3 regions of the Flavimobilis soli genome follow, and region 2 is predicted to be linked to each of the others. Evidence: riboswitches for the same ligand, from Rfam matches in the RefSeq annotation. Region 2 holds a riboswitch; each other region holds the start of a gene.
The links. A riboswitch is a leader RNA that binds a small molecule or an ion and turns the genes downstream of it on or off. The one in region 2 is predicted to bind S-adenosylmethionine.

Region 1 (9,561 bases), 130 kb from region 2:
ACGGCTCCGAAGGGGTGCCGGACCTCGATGGTCCAGCACCCCTTCTGTCGTGTCGTCAGCGCGCCGCGGCCTCGCCCTGCGGCACGTAGCGCACCGGCACCGTGGGCGCGGTCGGTGCGTCCAGCTCAGCGAGCCGGGCCGTGAGACCGGCGCGGGCCGCCGGCCACTCCGAACGCAGGATCGAGAAGTACGCCGTGTCCGAGCGCGTGCCGTCGAAGGCCACCCGGTGGCTCCGCAGCACGCCCTCAGGCTGCGCGCCGAGGCGTCGGATCGCGGCGAGCGAGCGGGTGTTGCGGACGTCGGCCCGGAGCGCGACGCGCTCCATCCCCCACACGTCGAACGCCTGCGAGAGCAGGAGCAGCTTCGCGGCCGGGTTCACGTGCGTCCCCCACCAGCGACGGCCGTAGAACGTGTGCCCGATCTCGACGCGCCTGACGTCGTGCGCGACGTCGTAGAACGCCGTCACGCCCGCGACCGTTCCCGCGGTCGCGTCGACGACGGCGAACGCGACGGCTCCGCCGGCCGCCAGCCGTTCGAGGTGGGCGACCATCGCGTCAGCAGTGTCAGGCAGCGGCACGGTCATGCCGTGCCACATCCCCGCGTCGACGAGGCCGCTCAGGTCGTGAGCGTGTCGCTTCTCGAGGGGTTCGAGCCGGACTCCGTGACCTGACAGGACGAGCTTTTCCATCCGCCCACACTAGGTCGCGCGGCGCGGTCGCGGCTCGAGATTTGTCACGGCCCGTCCGTGGCCGGCCTCGCCTCGGTCAGCGCAGGCGACGGCGGCGCGCGAGGCGTCCGCGGGGCGCGCGCCCTCGACGTGCACCGAGGGGCGGCTGGTCACCGGCCAGCTCCAGGCTCGGCTCCTCGGCCATGCCCAGCTCGGGGACGGACGCGCCGACGGCGGCGAGCGGCGTGGGGCCGTTCGCGTCGAGGAGCGCGGTCGCGTCGGGGCCGCCCAGACCGGCGATCGCGCGCAGCGGGTCGATCCGCGCGAGCAGGCCCTCGCGTACGACGGGCCACTCGGGGGCGAGGATCGAGAAGACGACCGAGTCGACGCGCGACCCGTCCTGGCCGTCGCGGAAGCCGCGCAGCGTGCCCTCGCGGGTCGCGCCGAGCCGCTCGATCGCGGCGAGCGAGCGGACGTTGCGGGCGTCGGCGCGGAGCTGGACGCGGTGCACCCTGAGACGCTCGAAGGAGTGCTCGAGGAGGAGGAACTTGCAGACCGGGTTGACGACGCGACCCCAGACGGCGCGGTCGTAGAACGTCCGGCCGATCTCGACGCGACGAGCGGCGCCCTGGTGGTCGACGAGCGCCGTCGAGCCACGCACCTCGTTGCTCACCTCGTCGACGACCGCGAACGCGTAGCAGCCCTCGAGAGCCTGCGAGTCCTCGATGTAGTTCATCAGCCCGACCTCGCCCACCGGCATAGGTGTGGCCATGCCTGCCCACAGGTCGGGATCGACCATGGCAGCAAGGTCGCCGACGTGCTTGTGCGTCAGCGGCTCGAGGCGAAAACCGTGCCCCGAGAGGGTGATGTCGTGCTCCACGCGAGAATGAAAACACGCGTCAGGGACACCGCCAACACCTGCCGTGTGACCTGTGGGCGAACGCCAGGCGACCACCCTTCGCGAGTGGCGGTTTTCCGCCCCTCACCTCGGGAACCTTGCGACTCACATCACCTCGACGGACGGCCCGGGAACCGCCCCGGAAACACCCTTGACGGACGCCGCGTTCACGCCTCGGACGGAGCGCCGCACCCGCCCGCGAGCGCGACGTTCGCGACGGCCGCCGTCGCGACCAGACCGGACAGCCCGGAGACGTCCGGGAGGGGGCGCCGGTCGTCGCGGACGACCCAGCACCCGTCCTGCACCGCGTAGTCGGCCCGGGTGCCCTCGCGGACATAGCTCGCGAGGGCCGTGACCAGCCGCTCGACGTGCTCGCCGGTCGTCCCCACACCGACGCTCGCGCGCACCGCGCCGTACCGGTGGCCCAGGCGGGCGAGGAGCGGGTGCGCGCAGAACTTCCCGTCACGCACGCCGATGCCGTGCTCTGCCGACAGGTAGGCGGCGACGAGGCCGGGGTCGTGCCCCTCGACGACGAACGTCACGACGCCCACCGGGTCGACGGCGTCGTCCCACGCGCGCAGCACCTCGACGCCCGGGATCTGGGAGAGCCCCTCGACGAGCCGGGCGCGCAGGCGCGCCTCGTGCGCGTGCAGCGCGGCGGGGTCGAGCGCGGCGAGCTCCTCGCACGCGGCCGCGAGCGCGACCGCGCCGATGACGTTGGGCGAGCCGGCCTCGTGGCGGGCGGGCGCGAGCGCCCATGTCGCCGACGCGGCGCCGGCCGCCGGGACGTCGGGCTCGGAGTGGGTGACGGCGCGGACCGCGCCGCCGCCCGCGAGGTGCGGCGTGCCGGCGTCGAGCCAGTCGCGGCGGCCGACGAGCGCGCCCGCGCCGTACGGCGCGTAGGTCTTGTGACCGGAGAAGCCGACGTAGTCGACGTCGAGCGCGGCGATGTCGACGCCGCGGTGCGGGACGAGCTGTGCGCCGTCGAGCACGACGCGCGCCCCTGCGGCGTGGGCGAGCGTGACGACGTCGGCGACCGGCAGGGCCTCGCCCGTCACGTTGGACGCGCCCGTGACAGCGACGAGCGCGTACGGGCGGGCGGCGAGCTCGGCGCGCAGCGCGTCGAGCGTCGCGGCGACGCTCGACGCTCCCGCGAGGACCGCGGCGCCGCCGGGCGCGGCGGCCCAGGGCAGGAGGTTCGCATGGTGCTCGACGTCGAGGACGAGCACGCGCCCCTCCCCGACCGTCGCGGGCACGCAGCCCGCGAGGAGGTTGAGCGAGTCGGTCGTGTTGCGCGTGATGATCGTGACGTCGTGCTCGCGTGCCCCGACGAACGCGCCGATGGTGCGGCGGGACGCCTCGTAGAGCGCGGTCGAGACCTGGGACAGGTAGCCGGCGCCGCGGTGGACGCTCGCGTAGAGCGGGAGCGCCTGCGCGACGCGCGCGGCGACGGACTCGAGGGCGGGTGCGGACGCGGCGACGTCGAGGTTCGCGTAGGTGACGTTACGTCCGTCGACGAGCGGGACGAGGGTGTCGCGGCCGACGACGGGCAGGAGCGCGGGCTCGTCCGTCACGTCGGTGCGGTTCTCAGGACAGGTGGTGCTGGCGATCGACATGGCAGGGCCCTTCAGAGACTGGGCGCTGTGCGCCCGCGCTTGCCGCGGTCGGTCGACCGCAGCCTGGTCGTCACCCGGGGCACCCCGCCGCGAGAGGAGGGTTGCCGGCCAGCAAACCGGGGTTTTGCGCTGGCACTCATGACCGTGCGGACATCGTGCCACCGCCCCTGGAGGCGCGTCAACATCTGAGACGCGATGCCAGTTTCTGAGACCCGCGCTCGGGAACCGCGGAATCTCGCCATTCGCAACGGCCTCGGCAGCACCCCTGCCGGGAGGGTACGATCCCCTCACCATCCAGAGCGGCCGAGTGACGTGGCACGACGACGCCGCAGCAACCCCCCAGCAGGACGAGGGTGCTACCGCCACGTTCGATGCGAACGGAGAACGCCATGAGCTACGCAGGAGACGTCACCCCCGAGGCCGCGTGGGAGCTGATCACCACGACACCCGACGCGATCCTCGTCGACGTCCGCACGCAGGACGAGTGGCGCACGATCGGCGTCCCCGACACGAGCGCCGCCCGCACGGCCGCGCGGTTCGTCGAGTGGAACACCGCCTGGGGACCCAACACCGAGTTCCTCGCCCAGCTCGAGGCCGCAGGCGTCGCGAAGGACGCGACCGTCCTGTTCCTGTGCCGCTCCGGTGTCCGCTCGGTCGCCGCCGCCCAGGCCGCGACGGCCGCCGGCTGGGCCGACGCCCGCAACGTCCTCCAGGGCTTCGAGGGCGCCCAGGACGCGACCGGCGCCCGCACGATCGACGGCTGGCGCAACGCCGGTCTCCCGACCACCACGATCGACGAGGCCGCCCGGTGACCGCGGGGCCCCGTGAGGTCCCCGCATCCTGGCGTCCCGCGACCGTCTCGGTCCGCGGCGGCATCGAGCGCTCCGGGTTCCACGAGACGAGCGAGCCCATCTACCTGACGCAGGGATACGTGTACGGCTCCGCCGCCGAGTGCGAGGCCGCCTTCAAGGGTGAGGCCGACCGCTTCATCTACTCCCGCTACGGCAACCCGACCGTCCACACCTTCGAGCAGCGGCTGCGCCTCATCGAGGGCGCCGAGGGCTGCTACGCGACCGCGACCGGCATGTCCGCCGTCTTCACGGCGCTCGCCGCGATCGTCGGACAGGGCTCCCGGATCGTCGCCGCCCGCGCGCTCTTCGGGTCGAGCCTGACGATCTTCGACGAGATCTTCGCCCGCTGGGGCGTGCACACCGACTACGTCGACGGGCACGTCCTCTCCCAGTGGGAGGAGGCGCTCGCGACGCCCGCGGACGTCGTCTTCTTCGAGACGCCGTCGAACCCGATGCAGGACATCATCGACGTGCGCGCCGTCGCCGACCTCGCGCACCGCGCGGGGGCGACCGTCGTCGTCGACAACGTCTTCGCGACGCCCGTCCTGCAGAAACCGCTCGAGCTGGGCGCCGACGTCGTCGTGTACTCCGCGACGAAGCACATCGACGGGCAGGGCCGCGTGCTCGGCGGCGCGATCCTCGGCAGCGCCGACTACATCGACGGGCCCGTGCAGACGATGGTCCGCCACACCGGCCCGTCGCTCTCCCCGTTCAACGCGTGGGTGCTGCTCAAAGGCCTCGAGACGCTCTCGCTGCGCGTCCGCGCCCAGTCCGACGCCGCACTCCAGGTCGCGACGGCGCTCGAGTCCCTGCCGGGCATCGGTCGGGTCTACTACCCGTTCCTCGACTCGCACCCGCAGGTGGCGCTCGCACGGGCCCAGCAGACGGGCGGCGGCACCGTCGTCACGTTCGACCTCGAGGTGCCGGGCTCGGCATCGCCGGACCAGGTCAAGGAGCGTACGTTCCGTTTCCTCGACGCGCTGCGCGTCGTGGACATCTCCAACAACCTCGGCGACGCGAAGAGCCTCATCACGCACCCGGCGACGACGACGCACCGCAAGCTCGGCCCCGAGGGCCGCGCAGCGGTCGGCATGGCGGAGTCGACGGTGCGGCTGAGCATCGGGCTGGAGGACCCGCTCGACCTGCTCGACGACGTCGAGCAGGCCCTCAAGGCGTGACGCGGCAGGCGTCGGCGGCGTCGAGGTAGGGGCGCGCACGCGAGACAGGGGTCTGCACGGCCCTACGTCGCGTGCACGCCCCTACGTCGCGCGCACGCCCCTACCTCGCGCGGACAGCCCTGCGTCGCGCGACGCGCCTCGTGGCGACCGGCGGACGCCGGCGGCCTCAGACGTACTTGAGCATCCACTCCTTGTTCGGGTCGCGACCGAACTCGGGGTCAGGCACGTCTGACACGTCGACACCCTCGACGTAGCTGTCCGGGTCGATCCGCTCGGGCAGCTCCGCGAAGCGCGCCGCAGCGCGCTCAGGCTCAGGCACCACCGTCTCGTCGCTCATGGCACCACCGTACGCCGCGGACGACCGCCCGCCCAGGGGTGATTTTCACGGCGCCGCCCGTCCAAAGGTCCCACCATTGCGCGCAGATCGACGGCGAGACTGACGACGACGAGAGACCGCCGAGCAGAAGGCCCGCCATGTCCGAGCAGAACGCCCCCGCCTCCCCCGGGCGCATCGTCGTCGTCGGCGCGGGCATGGTCGCCCACCGGCTCGTGGAGCAGCTCGTCTCCCGCGCCCCCGGCGAGGCGACCTGGTCAGCGACCGTGCTCGGCGACGAGGCGCACCTGCCGTACGACCGTGTCCACCTCTCCGAGTTCTTCGGCGGACGCTCCCCCGAGCAGCTCGCGATGGCCCCGAGCGTCTGGGACGACCCGCACGTCACGCTGCGCACGGGCGACGCCGTCGCGTCGATCGACCGGGACGCCCAGTCCGTCACGACGCGCTCCGGCGAGACGTTCGAGTACGACACGCTCGTCCTGGCGACCGGCTCCTGGGCCTGGACGCCCCGTACCGAGGGCACCGACCTCACTGGTGTCTTCAGCTACCGCACGATGGACGACGTCGTCGGGCTTCGGGCCTGGGTCACTGACCGCGCGACCACGCTCGACCGGCCGCTGCGCGGCGCCGTCGTCGGCGGTGGCGTCCTCGGGCTCGAGGCCGCGTCCGCCCTGCAGGACCTCGGCGCCACCGCGACCGTCGTCGAGTTCGCCGACCGCCTCATGAGCGTCCAGCTCGACGACGGCGGAGGCGAGGCGCTGCGCGTCCTGATCGAGGACATGGGCGTCACCGTCCGCACAGGGACGGGCGCGACCCGCCTCGTCGCGGCACCCGACGGACCGGTCGGCCTCATGGTCCTCTCCGACGGCTCGACGCTCGACGTCGACGTCGTCGTGTTCTCGACCGGTATCCGCCCGCGCGACCGGCTCGCCCGCGAGTGCGGCCTCGCGATCGGCGAGCGTGGCGGCGTCGTCGTCGGCCCCACGTGCCGCACGTCCGACCCGGCGATCTGGGCGATCGGCGAGGTCGCGTCGCACGACGGCGAGTGCGCCGGCCTCGTGGCTCCCGGCAACGCGATGGCTGACGTCGTCGTCGACCAGCTCCTCGGCGGCGACGCGGTCTACACGCCCGCGCCAGACGGCACGAAGCTCAAGGGCGTCACGCACGACGGCGTCCCGGTCGAGGCCGCGTCGTTCGGCGACGTCTTCGCGCTCACCCCCGGCGCGCTCGAGGTCACGTTCGCCGACCCGGTCGCCAAGACGTACAAGAAGCTCGTCGTGTCCGACGACGCACGCACCCTCCTCGGCGGGGTGTTCGTCGGGGACTCGTCGCTCTACCCGTCGCTGCGGCCGATGCTCGGCCGCGCCCTCGGCGCGGACCCGAGCGCGTTCCTCGCCCCGGAGGGCGGCGCAGCCGCCCCGAGCGCCGACGTGCCCGACGACGTCGTCGTCTGCTCGTGCGCGAACGTCACCGCGGGCACGGTTCGCGGTGCCGTGACCGACCACGGGTGCACGAGCGTCGCCGAGGTCAAGAAGTGCACCAAGGCCGGCACGGTCTGCGGCTCGTGCGTGCCCCTCCTGACGAAGCTCGTCAACACGCAGCTCGAGGCGTCCGGCGTCGAGGTGTCGCGAGCGATGTGCGAGCACTTCGCGATGTCCCGCCAGGAGCTCTTCGCGCTCGTCCAGGCGGAGGGTCTGCGGACCTTCTCGCAGATCGTCGCCGCGCACGGGCGTGGGCGCGGGTGCGTCATCTGCAAGCCCGTCGTCGCCTCGATCCTCTCCTCGCTCGGCATCGGTCACGTGCTCGAGCGCGACCAGGCGTCCCTCCAGGACACGAACGACCACGTCCTCGCCAACATGCAGAAGGACGGCACCTACTCCGTCATCCCGCGCGTGCCCGGCGGCGAGATCACGCCCGAGAAGCTCGTCGTCATCGGGCAGGTCGCCGCCGACTTCGGCCTGTACACGCGCATCACGGGCGCGCAGCGTATCGGCATGTTCGGTGCGCGCATCGACCAGCTCCCGGAGATCTGGCGGCGCCTCGTCGAGGCGGGCTTCGAGTCGGGGCAGGCCTACGGCAAGTCGCTGCGCGCGGTGAAGTCGTGCGTCGGCAGCTCGTGGTGCCGGTTCGGCGTGCAGGACTCGGTCGGCATGGGCGTGCGGCTCGAGCTGCGCTACCGCGGCCTGCGCACCCCGCACAAGTTCAAGGTCGGTGTCTCGGGCTGCGCCCGTGAGTGCGCCGAGGCGCGCGGCAAGGACGTCGGCATCATCGCGACCGAGCGCGGCTGGAACCTGTACGTCGGCGGGAACGGCGGGTTCACGCCACGGCACGCCGACCTCCTCGCGGAGGACCTGTCCGACGACGAGCTCATCACGGTCGTCGACCGGTTCCTGTCGCTCTACGTCCGTTCGGCGGACCGCCTGCAGCGCACCGCTGGCTGGGTGGCCGAGTACCCGGGCGGCGTGGCCGAGCTGCGCAAGGTCCTCGTCGAGGACTCGCTCGGCATCGCGAGCGAGCTCGAGGCGGCGATCGCGGCGCACGTCGAGTCGTACACGGACGAGTGGGCGGCGACGCTCGAGGATCCTGAGAAGCTCGCCCGCTTCACGTCGTTCGTCAACGCGCCCGACGTGCACGACCCGGACCTCGCGTACACGCCCGAGCGCGGCCAGGTCCGCCCTGCGCGCCCGGGCGAGCCGGCCGACAACAACCCGGTGATCGCCCGCACGATCACCGTACGCTCGTGACCCTCGCGCGCCGCCCCGGCCGGCAGCCGGGACCGCGCTCCACCGAAGGAGAACCATGTCCGCCCACGGCGACCTGACCTGGACCGACGTCTGCGCGCTCGACGCGCTCGTCCCGGAGCGCGGTGCGGCCGCGCTCGTCGAGGGGCACCAGGTCGCGCTGTTCCGGCTCGCCGACGACTCGGTGCTCGCGGTGCAGCAGCGCGACCCGTTCAGCGGCGCGAACGTCGTCTCGCGCGGGATCGTGGGGACGGTCGGCGACGTACCAGCCGTCACGTCGCCGATGCACAAGCAGGTGTGGGCCCTCGCGACGGGCGAGTGCCTCGACGCCGCGGGGAAGGAGCCGCAGGACCTGCGGTCCTACCCGGTCGAGGTGCGCGACGGCGTCGTGCGGGTCGCGGTCAGCTAGACCGGTCCGCTCCCGCCCACGGATCGCCTCGATCCACGCGTGACGTGTGCGTCAGGGCGATCGGTGGGCCCGAGAGGGAACGCCTCGTTGCACACGCGACGTGTGCGGCAGGGCGATCGGTGCGTGCGAGGGGCGCAGGGCAGAGCCGCGCCTGTCAGACGGCGGGGAGGTCCTTCGCGAAGCACAGGGACTCGTCCGAGTCGGCGTACTCGCCGTAGCGCTCGATCGGCTCGAAGCCGATCGAGCGGTAGAGCGAGACAGACTCGTGCTGCTTCGTGCCCGTCTCGAGGACGAGCCGGCGCAGGCCGGCAGCGCGGGCGTACGCCTCGAGCCCTCGCATGAGCAGGCGTGACAGTCCACGCCCCCGGTACTCAGGTGCGACGAACACACGCTTGACCTCGCCCGTGCCGGGCGCGTGGAAGCCACCGATCTCGTCGGAGACGCCGGAGACGTCGCGCAGCGCGGCGCACCCGACGGGCACGCCGTCGACCCGCAGCAGGAGCGAGACGACGATCTCGTCCGCTGACGGCGGCCGGCCGATGTCGCTCGTCGTCGGGACCTCGTCCGCGTCCGGGTCCGCGTAACGCACGGCGAGCTCCGCCTGCTGGATCGTGCGCAGCTCGGCCGACTCGGCGTCGTCCCACGGCACGGCCGTCAGCGTGACGCCCTCGGGCAGGGCGATGCCGGCGAGCGTCGCGTCGCCGACCGTGCCGGGAAGGTTCGTCCCGCTCATGCGTGGACGAGGGAGCCGATCACCGACGTGAAGAACCGCAGCCCGTCCACACCCGCGCGCGGCCCCGCGGCGGAGTCAGGACCGAAGCCCGCCTCGACCGCGTGCTCTGGGTGCGGCATGAGGCCGACGACGTT
Region 2 (9,561 bases):
TCGCTGCCGCACTGACGGGACGGTGGGGATGGATCCGCAGCATCGTCGGTGCCCGCTTCCGGCCGGACGTGCACAACGAGCGGCGCATCGCCGAGCACAAGGGACGCACCCCCGAGGAGACTCTTGCCCGGTTCCGCGCCGCCGTGAGCAGCACGATCGCGCCGACCGGGCACACCGCGGCCTACCTCGGCGAGGTCGTCGTCCACGCGCAGGACGTCCGTCAGCCGCTCGGCCTCCTGAGCCAGCCGAGCGTCGACGCGCTCACCCCGGTCGCCGAGTTCTTCGCGAAGCAGGACTTCGCGGTCTCGAGCCGCAAGGTCGCTGCCGGTCTCGAGCTCGTCGCGACGGACGGTCCGTTCCGCGCAGGCAGCGGTCCGCGGGTCGAGGGCCCGACGTTAGCCCTGGTGATGGCGATGGCCGGGCGACCCGCCTACCTCGGTGAGCTCGACGGTCCGGGCCTGGACGAGCTGCGATCGCGCGTCGCTCCCGGGGACGGGTGAGGGCGCCTCTCGACCGGAGATGATGTCAACCGGTTGACACCCAAGTTGTCAACCGGTTGACTCATGTCATGAGCAGACGCCTCAGCTACTCGATCAACGAGCTTGCCGCTGCGATGAACGCCTACGCGGACCGCGTGCTGCGGGCCAGGTGGGGCATCACGATCAACCAGTTCACCTTCCTCGCCGTGCTCGAGGAGGGGCAGCCGATCGACGTGACCCGCCTCGCCGAGTGCCTCGGCGTCACCAAGGCAGCCGTGAGCAAGCGCGTTCCCGTGCTCGTCGGCAAGGGGCTCGTCCAGACGAGCGCGGACCCCGCGAACGCACGCCGCGTCGTCCTGACGCTGACGGACGACGGCCTGAAGCTCGCGCGCGAGGCAGGTGACGTTCTCGAGGCCGAGCTCGAGCAGATGTTCGTCGACCGCCCCGACCTCGACCTCGAACGGCTCTATGCCGATGTGCACGCCCTTCTCGACATCGTCCTGTCCAAGGAGACCGCGCCATGACCTCGACCACGTCAGCCCCGAACGCGCGCCCCTCGATCCTCGTCGTGCTCGGCCACCCGCGCAGCGACAGCCTGTGCGCCGCGATCGCCGACTCGTACGCCGCTGGTGCCCGCGCCGCTGGCGCGGACGTGACCGTCCTGCGCCTCGGCGAGACAGACTTCGACCTCGCCTCGCGCGTGCACAGCCTCCAGCGGTGGCTCGGGCCCGACCAGGACCCGGCGCGCGAACCCGAGGTCGAGGCGATGGTCGCGGCCGTCCACGCAGCCGACCACATCGTGCTCGTGTTCCCGCAGTGGTGGGGCACCTACCCGGCGATCCTCAAGGGGTGGATCGACCGCGTGATCCTCTCGCGCTCAGCCTTCTCCTACCGATCGGGGTCCTCGCTGTGGGACAAGCACCTCACCGGGCGTACCGCGCGGATCATCATGACGATGGACAGCCCCGGGTGGTGGGACACGATCCGGTATCACCGCGCCGCGATCCGGTCGCTCACGCACGCAACCCTCGGCTATTGCGGCGTGCGGACCATCCGCACCACCCGCCACGCCCGCGTCCGCTTCTCGACCCCGGAGCGCCGGGCCGCGTGGATCGCCCAGGCCGAGCGACAGGGAAGGGCCGACGGCGCACGTACGCCCAAGGTCCGGCGCGCTGCGCGTCCGGCCGCCGCGAAGCTGACGTCGCAGCAGCCCGTCGCCGAGGCGACGTCGCAGCCGCTCGCCGCGGAGCCGATGTCGCAGCCGCTCGCCGCGGAGCCTGCGCTCGACCGCGACTAGCGCCCCGCGACGACGGTTCCCACAGGCAGGACGGGCGGCTCGTCAGGGGCGTCCGAGCAGCTCGGTCGGCGGGATCGAGCCGCGGCGCTGCATCTCGGTCGCGGCGCCCGTCGTCTCGAGCGTGATGCCGAGCTGGTCGGCCGCCTCCTCGAGCGACGCGAGCGACAGCGTCTCGACGTGGACCTGCGACTGGAACGTGAACGATCCCTGCGACGACGCGAACGTGAACCGGTAGTAGCGCTCGATCCCGCCTCGCTGGCTCACCGTGAGGACCGCGTGGATCCGCGCGTGCTGGCCGTGCGGGACGACGATCGAGCGCGCGCGGCCGAGCATGCGCGACCGAATGATCCGCAGGCCTGTCGGTACGACCTCGTAGTCGACGAACCCGTGCTGCGAGGTGCCTGTGCGCAGCGCGACGTAGAGGCATCTCAGGCCGATCGCGCTCGCGACCACGCCGACCGGGTAGACGAGGCGCGTGGGGAGTCGCAGCTCCCACCCCGTCCAGCGGGCGACCCTGCTCGTGCTCTCGAGGAGCTCCGACGGCCCCGTGAACGCGCCGTACGTCTTCGACAGGCTCCAACCGAGGGCCAGCAGGGCGAAGAACAGCAGGAACCACAGCGCCCGCCTCGGCCCCCTCGCCGTGAAGACGATCCCGGGCCTGATCTGGTGCACGACTGCGCCCCCCTGCGTCCGACGGCCGGTCTGCGCCGGCTGGTCTGCGCCGGCTGGTCTGCGCCGGCTGGTCTGGACCGGCTGTGCGAAGACTACCGCGCCGTCGTGCGTGGCCCGCGGCCGCCGTCGGGCGCTGCGGCCACCGATGCGCGCGGCCGCTCGCGAGTCCGTCAGTACCGGCTCGAGTCCGTCAGCCCCGACTGACGGAGTCGGGCCGGGAGTGACGGACTCGGCGCTGGGCCCAGGGGGGGCGACCGGTTCGGCTGGGAGTGACGGGCTCAAGGTCGGGACGCGCCAGGACGCGGTTGGCGGATGCGCCTGCGGCCCGGGTCGAGGTAGCCGCGTCGGGGTAGGGCCGACGGCGCACGCAAGCACAAGGTGCTCCGCGCCCTGTTTCCGGCCGTGGAGCCGACGTCGCAGTCGGTCGCCGAGCCGGTCCGCGACCGCGGCTAGCGGCTCACGACGCCGTGCCCACCGCAGCCCTCAGCCGCGCTCGGCTGCGCGCAGCCCCACGTGGGCCCCGCGGGATCAGCACCCGCGCTCAGGACGTGAGGGTGCCGCTCAGGACCTTCCGAGCAGGTCGGTCGGCGACGTCGAGGTGTCGCGCTGCATCTCCTCGGCAGCGTCGGTGACGTTCAGGGTGATCCCGAGCTGGTCGGCGATCTTGTCGAGCGGCGCCATGGACAGCTTCTCGATGTAGATCGGTGCGTCGAACGAGAACGAGTCCGCTCCAGAGGAGAACGTGAAGCGGTATCGCCGTTCCAGACCACCACGCCTGGAGAGCGTGAGCCCCGCGTCGATGTCGAGCTGGCCTCCCAGGCCCACGACGAGCGACCGTGTGCGCCCCCAGGCCCGGCGCCGGACGATCCGAAGCCCTGTCGGGACGACCTCCTGCTCGACGAAGCCGTAGCGGTGGCTCGTTGTGCGCCAAGAGATGTACGTGCCCCAGAGGGCGACCGCGAAGACGACCGAGGACGCGACGAAGATCATCCGGTCGGAGACGGTGACGCTCTCGAGCCCGAGCGCGGACTTGGCGAGCTCGGGCGCGACTCCTGTGATCTCGGACGTCGCGTCCGGTGCCGCGAACGCGCCGAGAGCCATGGTGAGCGACCCGGCGAGCAGGATGACGATGAAGACCAGCAGGGCGAGCGTCGCTCTGCTCGCCCTCCTCGGCCCGACGATGATTGCTGGCCTGACCTGGTGCATTGCCTGGATCCTCCCCCCTGCGACGTGCCGAGCGGTCCTCGGCTGCGCGAACACTATCGCTGTGACGCCCAGACGCGCGGCCACCACCGGGCTGTGTCGCAGCGTGTGGTCCGGAAGCGAGTCCGTCAGCCCCGACTGACGGAGTCGGGCCGGGAGTGGCGGACTCGGCGCTGGGACCAGGGGGTGACGGGCTCAGGGCTGGGGCGTGCCAGGACGCGGTCGGCGGATGCGGCCGCGGCCCGGGTCGAGGTCGCCCTCGGCGCCCTCACCGTCGCGCACGACCCGGGGCGTGGGGGTGCAGGCGAGGACGACGTCGAGCAGCCGCACCGCGGCGTCCTTCTCGAGCGGGTTGTTCTGCGAGCCGCACTTGGGCGACTGCACGCACGCGGGGCAGCCGCTCGCGCACGGGCACGCGGCGATCGCTTCGCGGGTCGCGCGCAGCCAGGTCGCGCCGAGCTCGTAGCCGCGCTCCGCGAAGCCGGCGCCGCCGGGGTAGGCGTCGTACACGAAGACGGTCGCGTGCTCGGTGTCGACGTGCAGCGCGGTCGAGACGCCGCCGAGGTCCCAGCGGTCGCACGTCGCGAGGAGCGGCAGCAGGCCGATCGACGCGTGCTCGGCGGCGTGCAGCGCGCCGGGGACGGTCTCGGCGGTGAGCCCGGCGGCCTCGAGGACGGCGGCGGGCGCGGTCCACCACACGGCGACGGTCGACAGGGTGCGCGGCGGCAGGTCGAGCTCTTGCGAGCCGACGACCTCCAGCCCGGGCAGCCGACGCTTCGTGAAGCTGATGACCTGCGTCGTCACGTCGACCTCGCCGACGCCCCACGTCACGGGCGCGGGTCCCGAGTCCCAGGTCCGGGACCGCAAGGTGTTCTGCACGGCGATCGTCGTCACGTCGTGCGACCACGTGCCGTAGTCGACGTCGCGGCGTCGCACGAGCGCGACGTGGTCGGTCAGGTCGAGGTGGTCGACGACGAACGTCGCGCCCTGGTGCACGTACACCGCGCCGTCGTGCACCGAGCCGTCCGCGGCGGGCTGGTCGATCGTGCCGAGCATGCGGCCCGTCGCGGCCTCGACGACGCGGACGGGCTGCCCCCCTGTGCCGCGCAGGTCGGTGAGCTGCGACGCGGGCTCGGGGTGCGTCCAGAACCAGCCGGTCGGGCGGCGGCGCAGCGCCCCGCGTGCGGTGAGGACGTCGAGCACCTCGGCCGCGTGCGCACCGAACGTGTCGAGCTCGTCGGGGCGTAGCGGCCGCTCGGCTGCGGCCGCGCACAGGTGGGGCGCGAGGACGTGCGGGTTGCCGGGGTCGAAGACGGTCGCCTCGAGCGGTGCGTCGAGGATCGCCTCGGGGTGGTGCACGAGGTACGTGTCGAGCGGGTCCTCGCGGGCGACGAAGACGACGAGACCGTCGGCCCCCGCGCGTCCGGCGCGGCCGGCCTGCTGCCAGATCGACATGCGGGTGCCGGGCCATCCGACGATGAGGACGGTGTCGAGCCCGGAGATGTCGACGCCGAGCTCGAGCGCGTTCGTCGTCGCGAGGGCGCGCAGCGCACCTGTGCGGATGGCGCTCTCGAGCGCGCGCCGCTCCTCGGGGAGGTACCCGCCGCGGTACGCGGCGACGGAGTGCTGCAGCGCGGGGTCCACCTCGCGCAGGGCGCGCTGGGCGCTGAGCGCGACGGACTCGGCGCCGCGGCGCGACCGGGTGAAGGCGAGGCTGCGGGCGCCCGCGCACGTGAGGTCGGCGAGGAGGTCGGCGGCCTCGGCGGTCGCGGACCGCCGCGGGCGCTCCTCGACCTCGGGCGTCTCGACCCACCACTCGTCGGTGCCGGTGGTCGCGCCGTCGGGCCCGACGCCGGACGGCGCGACGACCTGGAAGCCCTCGAGCCCGGAGTCGACGGGTGGGAGCTCGGGCGGCTCCCACAGCACGAACGTGCGCGTGCCCGACGGCGCGGTGTCTGCGGTGACGGCGACGACGTCGCTCTCGTCGACGCCGACGAGGCGCGCGGCGCTGCGCGCGGGCTCGGCGGTCGTCGCGGACGCGACGAGGAAGACGGGGCCGGGCCCGCCCGAGTAGTGCTGGCACAGCCGCTTGAGCCGGCGCAGCACGAGCGAGACGTGCGCCCCGAACACGCCGCGGAACGCGTGCCCCTCGTCGACGACGACGTAGCGCAGCGACCGCAGGAACCGCACCCAGCGGGCGTGGCCGGGGAGCATCGAGAAGTGCAGGAAGTCGGGGTTGGTCAGGACGGCGTCGGCGTGGTCCTGGACCCAGCGGCGCTCGGTGAACGGTGTGTCGCCGTCGCACGTCGCGACGCGCAGGTCGCGCACGTCGGCGGCGCGCAGGAGGCGTTCGACGCCGCTGAGCTGGTCCGCGGCGAGGGCCTTCGTCGGGCAGAGGTAGAGCACCGAGCCGCGGGAGCGGACGTTCTCGATGCGGCTGAACGCGGCGGTGCCCTCGGCGGCGGCCAGGCTGTCGGCCCGGACGGACGTCAGGGCCGGGAGCCAGAAGGCGAGGGACTTGCCCGACCCGGTCGACGTGCCGAGCGCGGTGTGCCGTCCGTGCCACGCGGCGTCGGCCGCCTCGACCTGGTGGCGCCACGGACGCTCGACGCCGAGCGCGCGGTACCCGGCGACGAGCGCCGGGTCCGCCCACCGAGGCCAGTCCGCGTGGACGCCCTCGCGGGCGAGCAGGTGGGCGATGTGCGTCGCGCTCTCGGCACGACGACCCCCGGCGAGGAGGACGTCGAGGAGGTCGGGTGCGGGCACGGGCCAATCCTCGCACCCGGTCCGTGCCCGCCCAGTGATCCAGGCGTGGACACCTGTTGACACCCCTGGAAGCCCCGCCTAGATTGCGCAGTAATTCCGGAACGCAGGGTGAAAAGCCAGGCTCTGGAAGGACTCGACAGGACAAGGTCACGAGTACCAGCGACAAGCCCCGGCTCGCTGGTCAGCAACCCTCCCGCGCGGTGGGGTGCTCCGGGTGAGGACCTGGCACCGACCCTCGGTGCAAGAGCGCAGCCGCGAGAGCGGTTCGGACAGGAGACACGCACGATGATGGCAGGACGGCTTCGCACCCCCGCGTCGATCTCGCTCGCCCCGGTGATGTGTATGGCCTGTATGCCCTGCGGGTCCGTCGCCTGTTGTCACCGCGACTGACCCGCTGAGGTCCGCCCAGCGCGGACCTTCTGCCGGCGACCGCCGCCGCGCCCCGGGCGCGGACGACGGCGCCTGACCGTCCTTCACCGGACACCGCCGATGCCGGCTCTCAGAGCCCCCGGCCGTTGCAGTCACCTCGGCGCACGCTGCGCACCGTCCCACACGACGACGTGAGTCCGTGGGGTCGGTGCTGCGCGCCGCCGTCACGCAGAGAGCGAAAGCCATGACCTCGAGCACCACCCGCACCAGCACCACCGACCGTCAGATCCACCTGGGCATCGACCTCACGAGCGCCGGCGCCCGCCGCGTCACGAGCCGCGTCCCCGTCGCGTCGTTCGCGAGCGCGTTCGACGCCGAGCGGCTCGCCGACCTCGTCGCCGCGGCGCAGCGCGGCACGCTCGACTTCGTCGCGATCGACGACACCTTCCGCCTCCAGCCCGAGACCGTCGGGCTGCTGCGCGGCCGCCTCGACGCGGCGGTCGTCGCGTCACGCCTCGGCAAGACGACGCGCGGCGTCGGCCTCGTCGCGACGATCTCGCCCGAGGCGACCGACCCGGAGCACGTCGCGACCGCGCTGCAGACGATCAGCCGCGTGTCCGGCGGCCGCGCCGGCTGGCAGGTCGACGGCAGCGCGCCCGACCGTGCCGTGACGGCGGTGACGCGAGCGGTCTCGTCGGTCGCGCCGACCGTCGTGCGCGTCCGCACGGATGCGCAGCTCGAGCGCGCTGCCCGCCACGCGGACGTCCTGCGCATCGCGGCGACGGACCTGGACTCGGCGCTCGAGCAGCGCCGTCGGGCCCGCACGATCGCCGTCGAGGCCGGCCGCTCGGCCGACGACGTCCTCGCGCTCGTCGACGTCTACGCCGTCACGGGTCCCGACGCGGAGAGCGCGCAGGCGCGCGTCGAGCTGCTCGACGCGTTCGAGGGGACCGACGTCGTCGCGCAGCACTCCGACTCGCTCATCCACGTGGGCACGCCGCTCGACCTCGCCGAGCTCGCGGAGGCCTGGTTCGCGGCGGGCGCCGTCGACGGTTTCGTCGTGACGCCGTCGTCCCTCGTCGCGGACGTCGCGGGCCTGGTCGACGGCGTCGTGCCGGCGCTCCGGGCGAGCGGCCTGTTCCGCCGCGAGTACCCGGGGGCGACGCTGCGCGAGTCCCTCGCGCTCACGCCGTCGGGCGTGGAGGCCCTCGCCGGCGTCTGACCTCGCTCGTCCGACGCCCCGCCCGGTCCTCTCCGGGCGGGGCGTCGTCGTGTCCAGGGGCCCCCACGGATCGCCCTGGTGCACACCTGTGGCGTGCAACGGAGCGATTGGTCGGGACGGGGGAGCGACGGATCGCCCTGGTGCACACCTGTGGCGTGCAACGGAGCGATTGGTCGGGACGGGGGAGCGACGGATCGCCCTGGTGCACACCTGTGGCGTGCAACGGAGCGATCGGTCGGGACGGGTGAGCGACGGACCGCCCTGGTGCACACCTGTGGCGTGCCACGCAGCGATCGGTCGGGCGAGCTCGCACCGGGCGCGTCCGGGAAGGGCCCCGCGGCGGCGGGCGGCGTCAGTGGGGCGCCACACCGCAGCCGGAGGGGCTGTCTGCGCTGGTGGGTGGGGTCGCTCACAAGCCGGGCGCGTTCTGGTACGTGCGTGCTAACGTCGACGACGGTGCCCATCGGCACCCGATCGAGCGTGAGCCCGTCGCCACCGCGGCACGGGCCCACCCACGGCGTGCATCACCTGCTCCTCGTAGCAAGGCGGCACCAGCCAGACCTTTCTAGGAGCACTTGAGTTGAGCATCGTCACGCCCGCGCGCCCCGACGCCACCGCGGCCGGCACCGAGCACGTCCCCACCCTGATCGCCGCGACCGGCCTCGGCTACTATCCCCTCGCCTTCGTCGCGCGTCTCCCGTTCGCGATGGTCGTCGTCGGCGTCCTCACGTACGTCGTCGCGATGACCGGGTCGGTCGCCCTCGGCGGCCTCGCCGCGGGTGCGGTCGGCGTCGGCGTCGTGATCGCCGGGCCGGTCGTCGGGGCGACGGTCGACCGCCGCGGACAGCGCACGGTCCTTCCCGCGGTCGCTCTCGCGAACGTCGTCGCGGTGCTCGCTCTCGCGTTCGCCGTCGGGCAGGGCGTGCCGAGCTGGGCCGTCGTCGCGTGCTCGTTCCTCGCGGGTGCGACTGTCCCGCAGGTCGCGCCGCTGTCGCGGACGCGCCTCGTGACGCTCGTGGGCGAGCGCCTCGCGCCGAACCGCCGGGTCAAGGCGTTCGCGCGGGTCATGTCGTACGAGTCGGCCGTCGACGAGACGGCGTTCGTCGTCGGGCCCGTGCTCGTCGGCCTGCTCGCGGCGTGGATCGCGCCGTGGCTGCCGCTCGTCACCGCGGCCGCGCTGAGCCTGACGGCGGTCGTCGCCTTCGCGCTGCACCCGACGGGCGCGGTCCGGGCGCACGCGGCGCACGACGCCGAGCGCGCCCCGCTGCGCGAGGTCGTCCGCGCCCGCGTGCTCGTCGTCGTCGCGGGAGCCTTCGCGGTCGGTCTTTTCTTCGGGGCGACGCTGACGTCGCTCACCGCGCACATGGGTGCGCAGGGTCGCGCGGACGACGCCGGCCTGCTGTACGGCGCGATGGGTCTGACGTCCGCGACGCTCGCGCTCGGGGCGGCGGCGCTGCCGCGCGCGTTCGTCGCGCGGTGGCGCTGGGTGGGCTTCGCGGTCGTGATCGCGGCGTCGGCTGCGTTCTACGCGCAGCTCGGGGTGTCGGCGCGCC
Region 3 (9,561 bases), 450 kb from region 2:
GGCGTGAAGTCCGGGTGCGGGCCGCGCTGCAGGTAGGTGCGCGCGAAGAGCAACGACTGCTCGACGTCGTCCCGGCGCTCCTGCGCGGACCGCGCCTTGCGCGTCCCGATCTCGACGACGACGTCCCCGGCGAAGTCCGACCGCGCGAGCCGCTCGAGCAGCTCCCGCACGGGCTGCGTGCCGCGCCCCGGCACGAGGTGCTCGTCGAAGCCCGACGACGTCCCGTCCGTCAGGTGCACGTGCGCGAGCCGCGAGCCGAACTGCTCCGCGAGCGTCAAGCACGACTGCCGCGACGTCGCGGCGTGCGAGACGTCGAGCGTCACCTTGTCGTAGTCGTGCTCCGTCGGGTCCCACCCCGGCAGGTAACCCGTGATCTCGCGCTTGCGGCCGCGCCACGGGTACATGTTCTCGACCGCGATCGTGATGCCCATGTCCTCGGTGAGCTCGTGCACCTGGTCCGCGAACTGGCGGGAGTACTTCCGGTGCCACGCGAACGGCGGGTGCACCACGACCGTGCTCGCACCGAGCGTGAGCGCCATGTCGACCGTCTTCGCGAGCTTGCTGCTCGGGCGGGCGCCCCACACCTGCTGGCTCACGATCAGCGTCGGCGCGTGCACCGAACGGATCGGCACGCCGTACTCCTGGGAGAGGCGGCTCAGAGCCAGATCGTCCTGCGACATCTTGTCGCCCCACACCATGACCTCGACGCCGTCATACCCCAGCTCCGCCGCCAGCTCGAACGCGTACGGCACCTTGCGCGGGTACACCGACGCGGTCGAGAGCGTGACGCTGACCTGCTTCACCGCTCCGTCATCAGGCATATCAGCACGATAGTCGGGTAACGCCGGAACGGCAGCGGACCAGGAAGTCCCGCAGGACGACGCCAGACGCCATGAATAATCGAGCCATGGCCGCCGACCCCCAGACCCTGTTCCCGGGCAAGTACTTCATCTCGACCGTGCTCGGGTCGCTCGACACCAAGACCGAGATGTCGGGGGCGCTCCGGCGCCGGTACCTCATGCGCGCCGGCATGGCCGGCATCATCATCGGCGTCTTCTACTCGGCGAGCTTCGCCGTCGCGTCCGCGTTCGCCGTCGTCGGCGACGGGCAGCTCAGCCAGGTCGGCAAGATCGCAGGCGCGCTCACGTTCGCGTGGGCGCTCGTGTTCATCTACTACACGCGGTCCGAGCTGCTGACGTCGAACATGATGATCGTCAGCGTCGGCCTGTACCACCGGCGCATCCGGTGGAGCCGCGCGATGCGGCTGCTCGGCCTGTGCCTGTTCGGCAACTTCCTCGGTGGCCTGCTCGTCGCCGTCCTCGTGCGGTTCTCCTCGATCCTCGACGGCGCCGCAGGCGTGCAGGCGCAGGCGTCGCTCGACCACAAGATGGAGTTCATCACTGCAGGCGCGTCCGGCTGGGGCGACCTGTTCGTCCGCGCGATCCTGTGCAACTTCCTCATCAACATCGCGATGCTCGTCGTCTACAACGGCTACATCAAGGAGGACCTGATGAAGGCCCTCGTCATGGTGGTCGCGGTGTTCCTGTTCGCCTACCTGGGCTTCGAGCACTCCGTCGCGAACACGGTGCTGTTCACGATCGCCGGGCTCGACGGCGGCCTCCCGCTCGGTGAGGCGCTCGCGAACGTGGGGCTGGCGCTCGCGGGCAACTTCGTCGGGGGTGGGCTGCTGATCGGCTGGTATTACGCGTACTGCAACGACGACCGGAAGTACGTCGCCGCGAGCTGACGCGGTTGCCGCGGGTGACGCCTCTGGGGCCGGTGTCGGCGCTGGCGCCGGGCTGGCGGAGCCGGGCTCGGCGGGCGGTGTGCCGCCCGCCGCAGCGGCATGGGCGGGAAGTCCCGGTAGCGGCCCCGCTCAGCCGTCTTGAGCGGCGGGCTCCTCGGTAGCGCCGGACGAGCCCTCGGTGCCAGGCGTGCCCTCCGCACCGGGCACGCCGTCGGTGACGGACTGCTCGGACGTGTCGGGCGTCGGGGTCACGGGCGGGGCGGTCTGCGTCGGGGCGTCCGTCGGCGACGGCGTGCTGGTCGGCGGTGCCGTGGGCGCGGGCGTCGTCGGGGTCGGGCTCGGCACGTCTGTCGGCGTGGGCGTCGGCTCGGGCGACTCGGTCGGCTCCGTCGTCGGCTCGTCCGTCGGCGCAGGCGCCTCCTGCGTGGGGGTCGGGGTCGGCTTCTGCGCGGGCGTGCCGCGGTTGGGGCGCACGCCGGAGATGGTCGTGCCGGACCCTTCCTGCCCGCGGACGACGTCCGACAACGGCTTGCCGAAGCCCAGCTCGACCGCGGTCACCGCGGCGATGACGATCACGAACGTCACGAGGGCGGTCACGACGTACGGGCGGCGCGAGCGACGCGCGGGCGCCATGAGCGCCTCGGGAGACCTGGCGGCGCGCTGCGCCGCGGCAGCGGGAGCGGCGGCGTCAGGCGCTGCGGCGACCGGTGCCGTCGGCGGCGTCGCCGCCGCGGTCGGAGCGTCGGGAGTGGACGTTGCCGCCGGGACGGCCGCCGTCTCCTCGGGCGTCCGCGCGCTCGGCGTCGACGCGGCGGACGCCGTCGCGGACGGTGACGACACTGTCGGCGACGGCGCAGGCGTGGCCTGCGCGGCGTCGTCCTGGTGCGCAGCCTGCGTCTCGCGGACCTCGTCGACGATGACCGTCTGCTCGACCGCCGTCGTGCGTGCACCGCGGACAGCGGGCAGGACGGCGGTGTCGCCGACGCGCACGACGCGCGGCGCGAGCGTCGTGACGACGTAGCGCGTGCGCACGAGGGACCGCGTGTACAGGTAGTTCGCGACGGCGGTGAGGACGGCCGCGACGGCCGCGCCGATGAGCGTGCCGGCCACACCGAGGTAGGACAGGGCGACGGTCGACGTGATCGCCGTCAGCACGGACGCGGCGATCTGCACGAAGGAAGGCTTGGGGACGTCCGCGACGGGTCGCGGGGTCTGCGCCTCGGCGTGGTCACCGTTCGCGGGGGTCGACGACGACCCCGCTGCGGGCACGGCGGGCTCGGACGGCGTGGAGTCAGGGGTGCGAGAGGGCAGAGTCATGTCCTGTCCACGGTAACCGGCGCCCGTGCAGCGGGGGTGAAGGGGCCGTGAGAGGGCGGCGTGACTCTGCGCCTCCTGGTGCCGCCCGGAGGAACGGATCAGCCCGCGTCGCGCGGAGGCAGCCCTGCCACGGACGCGACCTTCCACCCGAGGAAGGCCTTCTCGACCGTGATCGTCAGGCGCGCGGTCTGCTCGCTCAGCGCGGCGTCCGGGTGCTCCGGGTCCGTGACCTCGCGGAACGTCACGTCGTAGACGCCCGACGGCGAGCCGTCCGTCGCGCGTGTGACGACCTCCGCGCTCTCGAAGGCCAAGCCCTCGGCGGCGCCGCAGCCCTTGACCTCCCGGAAGCGGGCGACCTCCGGGGAGGACGGGTCGACGAGCATCCGATCCGTCGTCGGGCAGCCGCTCTTCGCGGGGTCCGCGGACCCGACGCCGCGCGGGGCCCGCAGGAACGCCGTGATGCGCTCGCCGGGGGTCGTGCGTTCGAGCGCGGGGAAGCGCTCGGCTGCTGCTTGGAAGGCCAGCGCACCGACGACCCACAGCACGATCGCCGCGACGATGCCCCTGAGGATCCGGCGACGGCGACGGTCCCACGCGCGGTCCCGCTCGTCCTCAGCCGCCTGCTGGGGCGTCGCGGGTCGGGCGGCCTTCCGTACTTTGTCCCCGAACCGCTCGGAGTCGGTCCACGCGGTGCCGTCCCACCAGCGTTCGCCTCCCTCCGGGTGCCGGTACCAGCCGGCAGGGCCGACGAGGACCTCGCCGCCGCCGTCGGGCGCGGTCACCGTCTTGCGGTGGGGCGGGTCCGGGAGCGGGGGTGGGGTCGTAGTCACACGCGGCAGCGTATCGGCCGGGCTCCAGACTTTCCTGGGGTGCGACCTGCGCTCCGACGCACGGCCAGCCCGGCGCGCTGACGCCCAGCACCCGTCGAGGGTGCCGGGCGCCGACGCTCGAGCGCGGAAGCGAGGCGCGCTCCCTGTCAGGCGCGGACGAGCGCGCCTCGTGCGGAACGCGTCGCCTCAACCAGGTGGGTCAGCGCAGGGACGACCTCCGCGTAACCGCGCGTCTTGAGGCCGCAGTCCGGGTTGATCCACAGCAGCCCCGGGTCGACGTCAGCCGCCGCGAGGCTGATCAGCTCTCCGAGCTCGTCGACCGACGGCACCCGCGGCGAGTGGATGTCGTACACACCCGGCCCGACGCCGCGGCCGAAGCCCGCGTCGCGCAGTTCACCGAGTACCTCCATGCGCGAGCGCGCCGCCTCGATCGACGTGACGTCAGCGTCGAGCGCGTCGATCGCCCCGATGACCTCGCCGAACTCGGAGTAGCACAGGTGCGTGTGCACCTGCGTGTCCGCACGGACGCCCGACGTCGCGAGCCGGAACGACGCCACAGACCAGTCCAGGTAGGCGGCCTGGTCCGCGCGCCGCAGGGGCAGCAGCTCACGCAGCGCAGGCTCGTCCACCTGGATGATCGCGACCCCCGCCGCCTCGAGGTCCGCGAGCTCGTCGCGCAGCGCGAGCCCGATCTGCGTGGCGGTGTCCGCGAGAGGGAGGTCGTCGCGCACGAACGACCACGCCATGATCGTCACCGGGCCCGTGAGCATTCCCTTGACCGGCTTGGGCGTGAGCGACTGCGCGAACCGCGTCCAGCGGACCGTCATCGGGGCGGGCCGTGAGACGTCGCCCCACAGGATCGACGGACGCGTGCAGCGCGTGCCGTACGACTGCACCCAGCCGTTGCGCGTCACCGCGAAGCCGTCGAGCAGCTCGGCGAAGTACTGCACCATGTCGTTGCGCTCAGGCTCGCCGTGCACGAGCACGTCGAGCCCTATCTCCTCCTGCAGCGCGATCACGCGCGCGATCTCGGCCTCCATGGCGGCGTCGTACTGCGCGTCGTCCAGCTCGCCGCGCGCGTGCGCGGCCCGGGCGACGCGGATGTCCGTCGTCTGCGGGAAGGAGCCGATCGTCGTCGTCGGCAGCGGCGGCAGCCCGAGGCGCGCCGCCTGGGTGTCGCGGCGCTCGGCCGCGGAACCGCGCTCGAGGTCCGACGGCGCGACCCCGGCCGTGCGGGCGCGCACCGCCTCGACGCGGACGCCGGCTGCGGTCGCGCGGGCGGCGAGAGCGGCGCTCGCGGCGGCGATCTCTGTCTCGACGGCATCGCGGCCCTCGACCAGGCCGCGTGCGAGCGTGACGACCTCGAGGACCTTCTCGTCGGCGAACGCGAGCCACGAGCGAAGGCCCGCGTCGAGCTGCGGCTCGGCGGCGGTCGTGTGCGGGACGTGGAACAGCGACGTCGACGTCCCGACCGTCACCCGGGCGCCGAGCGTGGTGAGCTTCTCCACCTGCGCGAGCCGCGCGCCGAGGTCGGCGCGCCACACGTTGTGCCCGTCGACGACGCCCGCGACGAGCGTCTTGCGCGCAAGCCCGGCCACGACGTCGGCGGGCCGGACCTGCTCGGCCGGCGAGTCCGTCAGTCCCGGCGTGAGTCCGTCAGTTCCAGCTGACTCAGTCGCGCTGGAGGTGACGGACTCGCTGGAGGTGACGGACTCGCTGGAAGGGGCGGGGAGGGCGGCCGGGCTGGGCAACGCGCCCTTGACCAGGTCGAAGGCCACGGCCTCGACGTCCGACGCCGCGACGACCGGGAGGTTGTCGCCGAGGTCCCCGTAGGGGGCCGCGAGCAGGATCGCCGGGCGCTGCGCGCCCACGGCGAGGTCGGACGCGAGCGCGCGGTACGCGTCCGTCACCGCCGTGCGCACCCGCTCGCCGGGCACGTCGAGCGTGTCCGTCACGAGGGCCGGCTCGTCGAGCTGGACCCACGGCGCACCTGCGGCCGCGAGGCGGCCGAGGAGCTCCGCGTACACGGGCAGCAGGTCGGCGAGCCGGTCGAGCGGGCGGAACCCTGCCGGGGCGTCGTCGCTCGGCTTGCTGAGCAGCAAGAACGTCACAGGCCCGACGACGACGGGCCGGGTCACGACGCCCGCCTCGCGAGCCTCGACGTACTCCGCGACGATCCGGTCGCTCACGAGCCGCAGCTCCGTCTCGGGACCGATCTCCGGGACGAGGTAGTGGTAGTTCGAGTCGAACCACTTCGTCATCTCGAGCGGCGCGACCTCGTCGTCGCCGCGGGCGAGCGCGAAGTACGCGGCGAGGTCGAGCGAGCCGTCCGCGGCGCGCAGGTGCGCGAACCGGGGCGGCACCGCCCCGACCGTCGCGACGACGTCGAGCACCTGGTCGTAGAACGAGAACGACGACGGCACGGCGGCCGGCTCGGTCAGGCCGAGCGCGACGAGGTGGTCGCGCGTGCGAGCCCGGAGCTCGGCGGCCTGCTGCTCGAGCTGGGACGCGCTGACGCGGCCCGCCCAGAACGACTCGACCGCGCGCTTGAGCTCGCGGTTCGGACCGATGCGCGGGTAGCCGAGGACAGTCGCCGCCGGGAATGCGAAGTTTGTGCCCTGGACGAGGGCAGGGCTGTGCTGCTGGTTGGTCATGGTGCGTCTCTCTTCGGGGTCAGTCGACGGCGACGGTGTCGCTCGTCGAGCTCAGCTGTGCGTGTGCTGCCCCGACCCACGGCCCGCTGGCCAGGTCTGGCTCCGCCAGCCCGGCCGGAGCCGGGCCCGTGGAACCGCCGCCGAGGTGGACACCCTCGAGCAGGTCAAGTGCTGGGCGTGACTTGTTGAACGTATAGATGTGGAGGCCAGGGGCGCCGGCCTCGAGGACGGCCGAGACGAGTCCCGCCGACGCCTCGATGCCGCGCCTGTGGCGCGCCTCGTCGTCGGGCAAGGACTCGAGCTCGCGGACGAGCGCCGACGGTGCGGGCACCCCCGTGAGCTCCTCGACGCGCCGCAGGCGCGCCGGGTCGGTCGTGGGCAGGACACCCGCGAGGATCGGGATGGTGACGCCTGCCGCGCGGGCGGACTCGACGAACGACAGGTACGTGTCCGCCTCGTAGAAGAGCTGGGTGATCGCGAAGCTCGCACCCGCCTCCTGCTTCGCGAGGAGGTGCTCGACCTCCTGTGCGGGCGTGGTCCCGGCGGCGCGGTTGCCGCCCGGGAAGGTCGCGACGGCGATCGTCAGCGGTCGCGCTGCGCCGCGCAGGGCAGACGCCGCGCTGCGGTCGCAGCGGTTCGCCTCGACCTCGCGCAGGAGGGCGACGAGCTCGATCGACGAGTGCACGCCGTCGGACGGCGGGCGCCAGTCGGGCTGGTCGCGCGGCGGGTCGCCGCGCAGGGCGAGGAACGAGCGCACGCCCGAGGCGAGGAACTCGTCGATGACCTCGGCGACGTGTGGGCGCGTCGCACCGACGCACGTGAGGTGTGCGATCGGCAGGACTGGCGTCTGCCGGGCGAGGGTGGTGACGACGGCGCGGGTCGTCGCGCGGTCCGTGCCCGCCGCGCCGTAGGTGACCGACATGAAGTCGGGGCGGGCCGTGAGGAGCTGGCGCACCGTCGTCCAGAACTTGGGCGCGGCGTCGGGGTTGCGCGGGGGCATCAGCTCGAACGACACGGTCGGGCGGACCGACGAGTCGACGATGTCGGCGATGCTCATGAAGCCTCCATAGGTACGTCCATCGAACCTGGCTTTAGCACCCGCACCCTCAGGAGGCTTCCGTAGTGGGGGGTTGCTGCGGCGTCGACGAGCCAGGACTCTCGACCGCTCTGGATGGTTGTGACTCGAGGTTAGGGCCGCGAGTCACGGCCCCCAAGAGGTGTCCGCATGGCGAGATCGAGTGTCCATGGTTGCCGCAGGCCCCCATCTGCGACGGATCGCCCGGATGCACACGTCACGTGTGCATCCGGGCGATCGGTGTGACGGGCGGCCTGTGCCCCCAATGACGGATCGCCCGTGTGCACATCAGAAGTGTGCACACGGGCGATCGGTCGGCCCGGGCGTCGGGCTCAGCGGCGACGCGGCTCGCCCGGCGGGAACTCGCCGTCGTCCGAGCCGTCGTCAGCCTGGAAGATGAGGTTCGACAGCTCGCGCTGCACCTCGGCGATTCGCGGCACGTCGTAGAGCATGACGCCGGCCTTCTCGGTCGCGTCCGACACGACGATCGTCCCGCAGCCCAGCAGACGGTCGAGCAGGTCGCGCTCGTACGTGAAGTCGTTGATGCGGAACAGCGGGATGTCGCGGCCCACGCGCGTGATGATGCCCTCGCGGGTGATCAGGCGCTTGTTCGTGAACGTATAGCTCGAGTGCCGCCACCGCAGGTACGGCACCAGCACCCACGTCACGAGCGTGACGATCGCGACCGCACCGACGGCGACCAGGACCCACTGCTTCGCGTCGTTCTCCGGGAACCACACGAGCGCAGCGACGAAAGCCGCCACGACCAGCAGGAACAGCAGAAACGGCTTGAAGAGCGCCTTGGGGTGCGTCCGGGTCGTCAGGACCACGAACTCGCCGTTGCCGAGGGTCTTGTCGATGCTCATGGCGGCATCCTTCCACGCGAAGGCCCTGCTGGGCAGGGCCTCCCTCCTGCCGCGCGCCGACCGCGCTGCCGCGCCGCCCGTGGTCAGGACCGCCAGGGCACCTGCGGCGACCGGTGGAACGCGACGCCGTCGCGCACCCACCGCTCGCCGTGCGCGGCGAGCGACTCGAGGAACGTTCCCGTGTCGCGCGGCGACCCCCACGCGACGGACGCGACGGCGGGCAGGCGCGGGAGGAGCATCGTCGTGACGTCGTCCCACGTCCGCAGGGTCTCCGTCCACAGGCACGCCTCGACGCCCTCGATCTTGTCCGCGGGCACCCCCGGGAGCACGCTCGCGGGCTCCCACTCGTAGGCGTCGCGCACCTCGACCGTGCCCGCCCAGGTCAGGCCGAGCTCCTGGCTCTCGTCGTGCTTGAGGTCGAGGTAGGCGTGCGGCGCGGGGGACGCGACGAACCGGACGTCGCGCTCGCGGGCGAGGTCGGCGAGGTGGCTCGTGTCGATGTCGTACGTCCAGAACTGCAGGAGCGTGCCGGCCGGGAGCTGCACGGGGGCGGCCTCCTGCCACATGACGAGCTGCTTGCCGTGCTCCGCGACGACGATGCCGAGCCGCTCCACGAACGCCGCGTACTCCTCGGCCGTGAGCGTGTGCGCCTCGTCGCCGCCGAGGTGCAGGCGCGGGCCGCGGGTGTGGCGCGCGAGCGTGCCGACGACGTCGTCCACGAAGGACCACGTCTCGGCGGACGTCAGGTGGACGTTCGAGAAGCCGACCTCGATGCCGGCGTACGGCTCGCGCGGCTCGCCGTCCGGGCTGATCTCGGGATAGGCCACCTGGGCGGCGTGGGTGTGGCCAGGCATGTCGATCTCGGGGACGACGGTGATGTGCCGCGCTGCGGCGTAGTCCTGCAGGTGCTCGTACTCGGCGAGGGTGAGGTAGCCGCCCGGGCCGCCGTCGACGTCGTTCGCGGACGCGCGCTCGAGAAGCAGCGGACGCCCCTCGATCTCGAGGCGCCAGCCCTGGTCGTCGCTCAGGTGCAGGTGCAGCTGGTTGAGCCGGTAGGTCGCGGCGAGGTCGA

Region 1: it holds a riboswitch for S-adenosylmethionine, as region 2 does, so the genes downstream of both, ATL41_RS09235 (aminotransferase class V-fold PLP-dependent enzyme) here and ATL41_RS09855 (LLM class oxidoreductase) in region 2, are expected to answer to the same signal.
Region 3: it holds a riboswitch for S-adenosylmethionine, as region 2 does, so the genes downstream of both, ATL41_RS07825 (methylenetetrahydrofolate reductase) here and ATL41_RS09855 (LLM class oxidoreductase) in region 2, are expected to answer to the same signal.

What each region holds. Positions count from the first base shown of each region.
Region 1 is NZ_PDJH01000001.1:2,027,634-2,037,194, reverse strand. Features, by position in the region: gene ATL41_RS09245 (GNAT family N-acetyltransferase) at 56-688, opposite strand; gene ATL41_RS09240 (GNAT family N-acetyltransferase) at 765-1,547, opposite strand; gene ATL41_RS09235 (aminotransferase class V-fold PLP-dependent enzyme) at 1,733-3,181, opposite strand; SAM riboswitch class IV at 3,212-3,325, opposite strand; SAM riboswitch class I at 3,469-3,559, shown strand; gene ATL41_RS09230 (rhodanese-like domain-containing protein) at 3,571-3,993, shown strand; gene ATL41_RS09225 (O-succinylhomoserine sulfhydrylase) at 3,990-5,210, shown strand; gene ATL41_RS09220 (heme biosynthesis protein HemY) at 5,377-5,547, opposite strand; gene nirB (nitrite reductase large subunit NirB) at 5,685-8,288, shown strand; gene nirD (nitrite reductase small subunit NirD) at 8,344-8,694, shown strand; gene ATL41_RS09205 (GNAT family N-acetyltransferase) at 8,849-9,427, opposite strand; gene purQ (phosphoribosylformylglycinamidine synthase subunit PurQ) at 9,424-9,561, opposite strand, start outside.
Region 2 is NZ_PDJH01000001.1:2,162,131-2,171,691, forward strand. Features, by position in the region: gene ATL41_RS09825 (maleylpyruvate isomerase family mycothiol-dependent enzyme) at 1-500, shown strand, start outside; gene ATL41_RS09830 (MarR family winged helix-turn-helix transcriptional regulator) at 569-1,003, shown strand; gene ATL41_RS09835 (NAD(P)H-dependent oxidoreductase) at 1,000-1,776, shown strand; gene ATL41_RS09840 (hypothetical protein) at 1,819-2,448, opposite strand; gene ATL41_RS09845 (hypothetical protein) at 3,010-3,654, opposite strand; gene ATL41_RS09850 (DEAD/DEAH box helicase) at 3,847-6,417, opposite strand; SAM riboswitch class IV at 6,563-6,670, shown strand; gene ATL41_RS09855 (LLM class oxidoreductase) at 7,031-8,008, shown strand; gene ATL41_RS09860 (MFS transporter) at 8,589-9,561, shown strand, end outside.
Region 3 is NZ_PDJH01000001.1:1,715,708-1,725,268, reverse strand. Features, by position in the region: gene ATL41_RS07850 (sugar phosphate isomerase/epimerase family protein) at 1-821, opposite strand, end outside; gene ATL41_RS07845 (formate/nitrite transporter family protein) at 908-1,747, shown strand; gene ATL41_RS07840 (hypothetical protein) at 1,877-3,064, opposite strand; gene ATL41_RS07835 (DUF2510 domain-containing protein) at 3,163-3,894, opposite strand; gene metE (5-methyltetrahydropteroyltriglutamate--homocysteine S-methyltransferase) at 4,041-6,548, opposite strand; gene ATL41_RS07825 (methylenetetrahydrofolate reductase) at 6,568-7,605, opposite strand; SAM riboswitch class I at 7,622-7,726, opposite strand; gene ATL41_RS07820 (PH domain-containing protein) at 7,956-8,489, opposite strand; gene ATL41_RS07815 (family 20 glycosylhydrolase) at 8,573-9,561, opposite strand, start outside.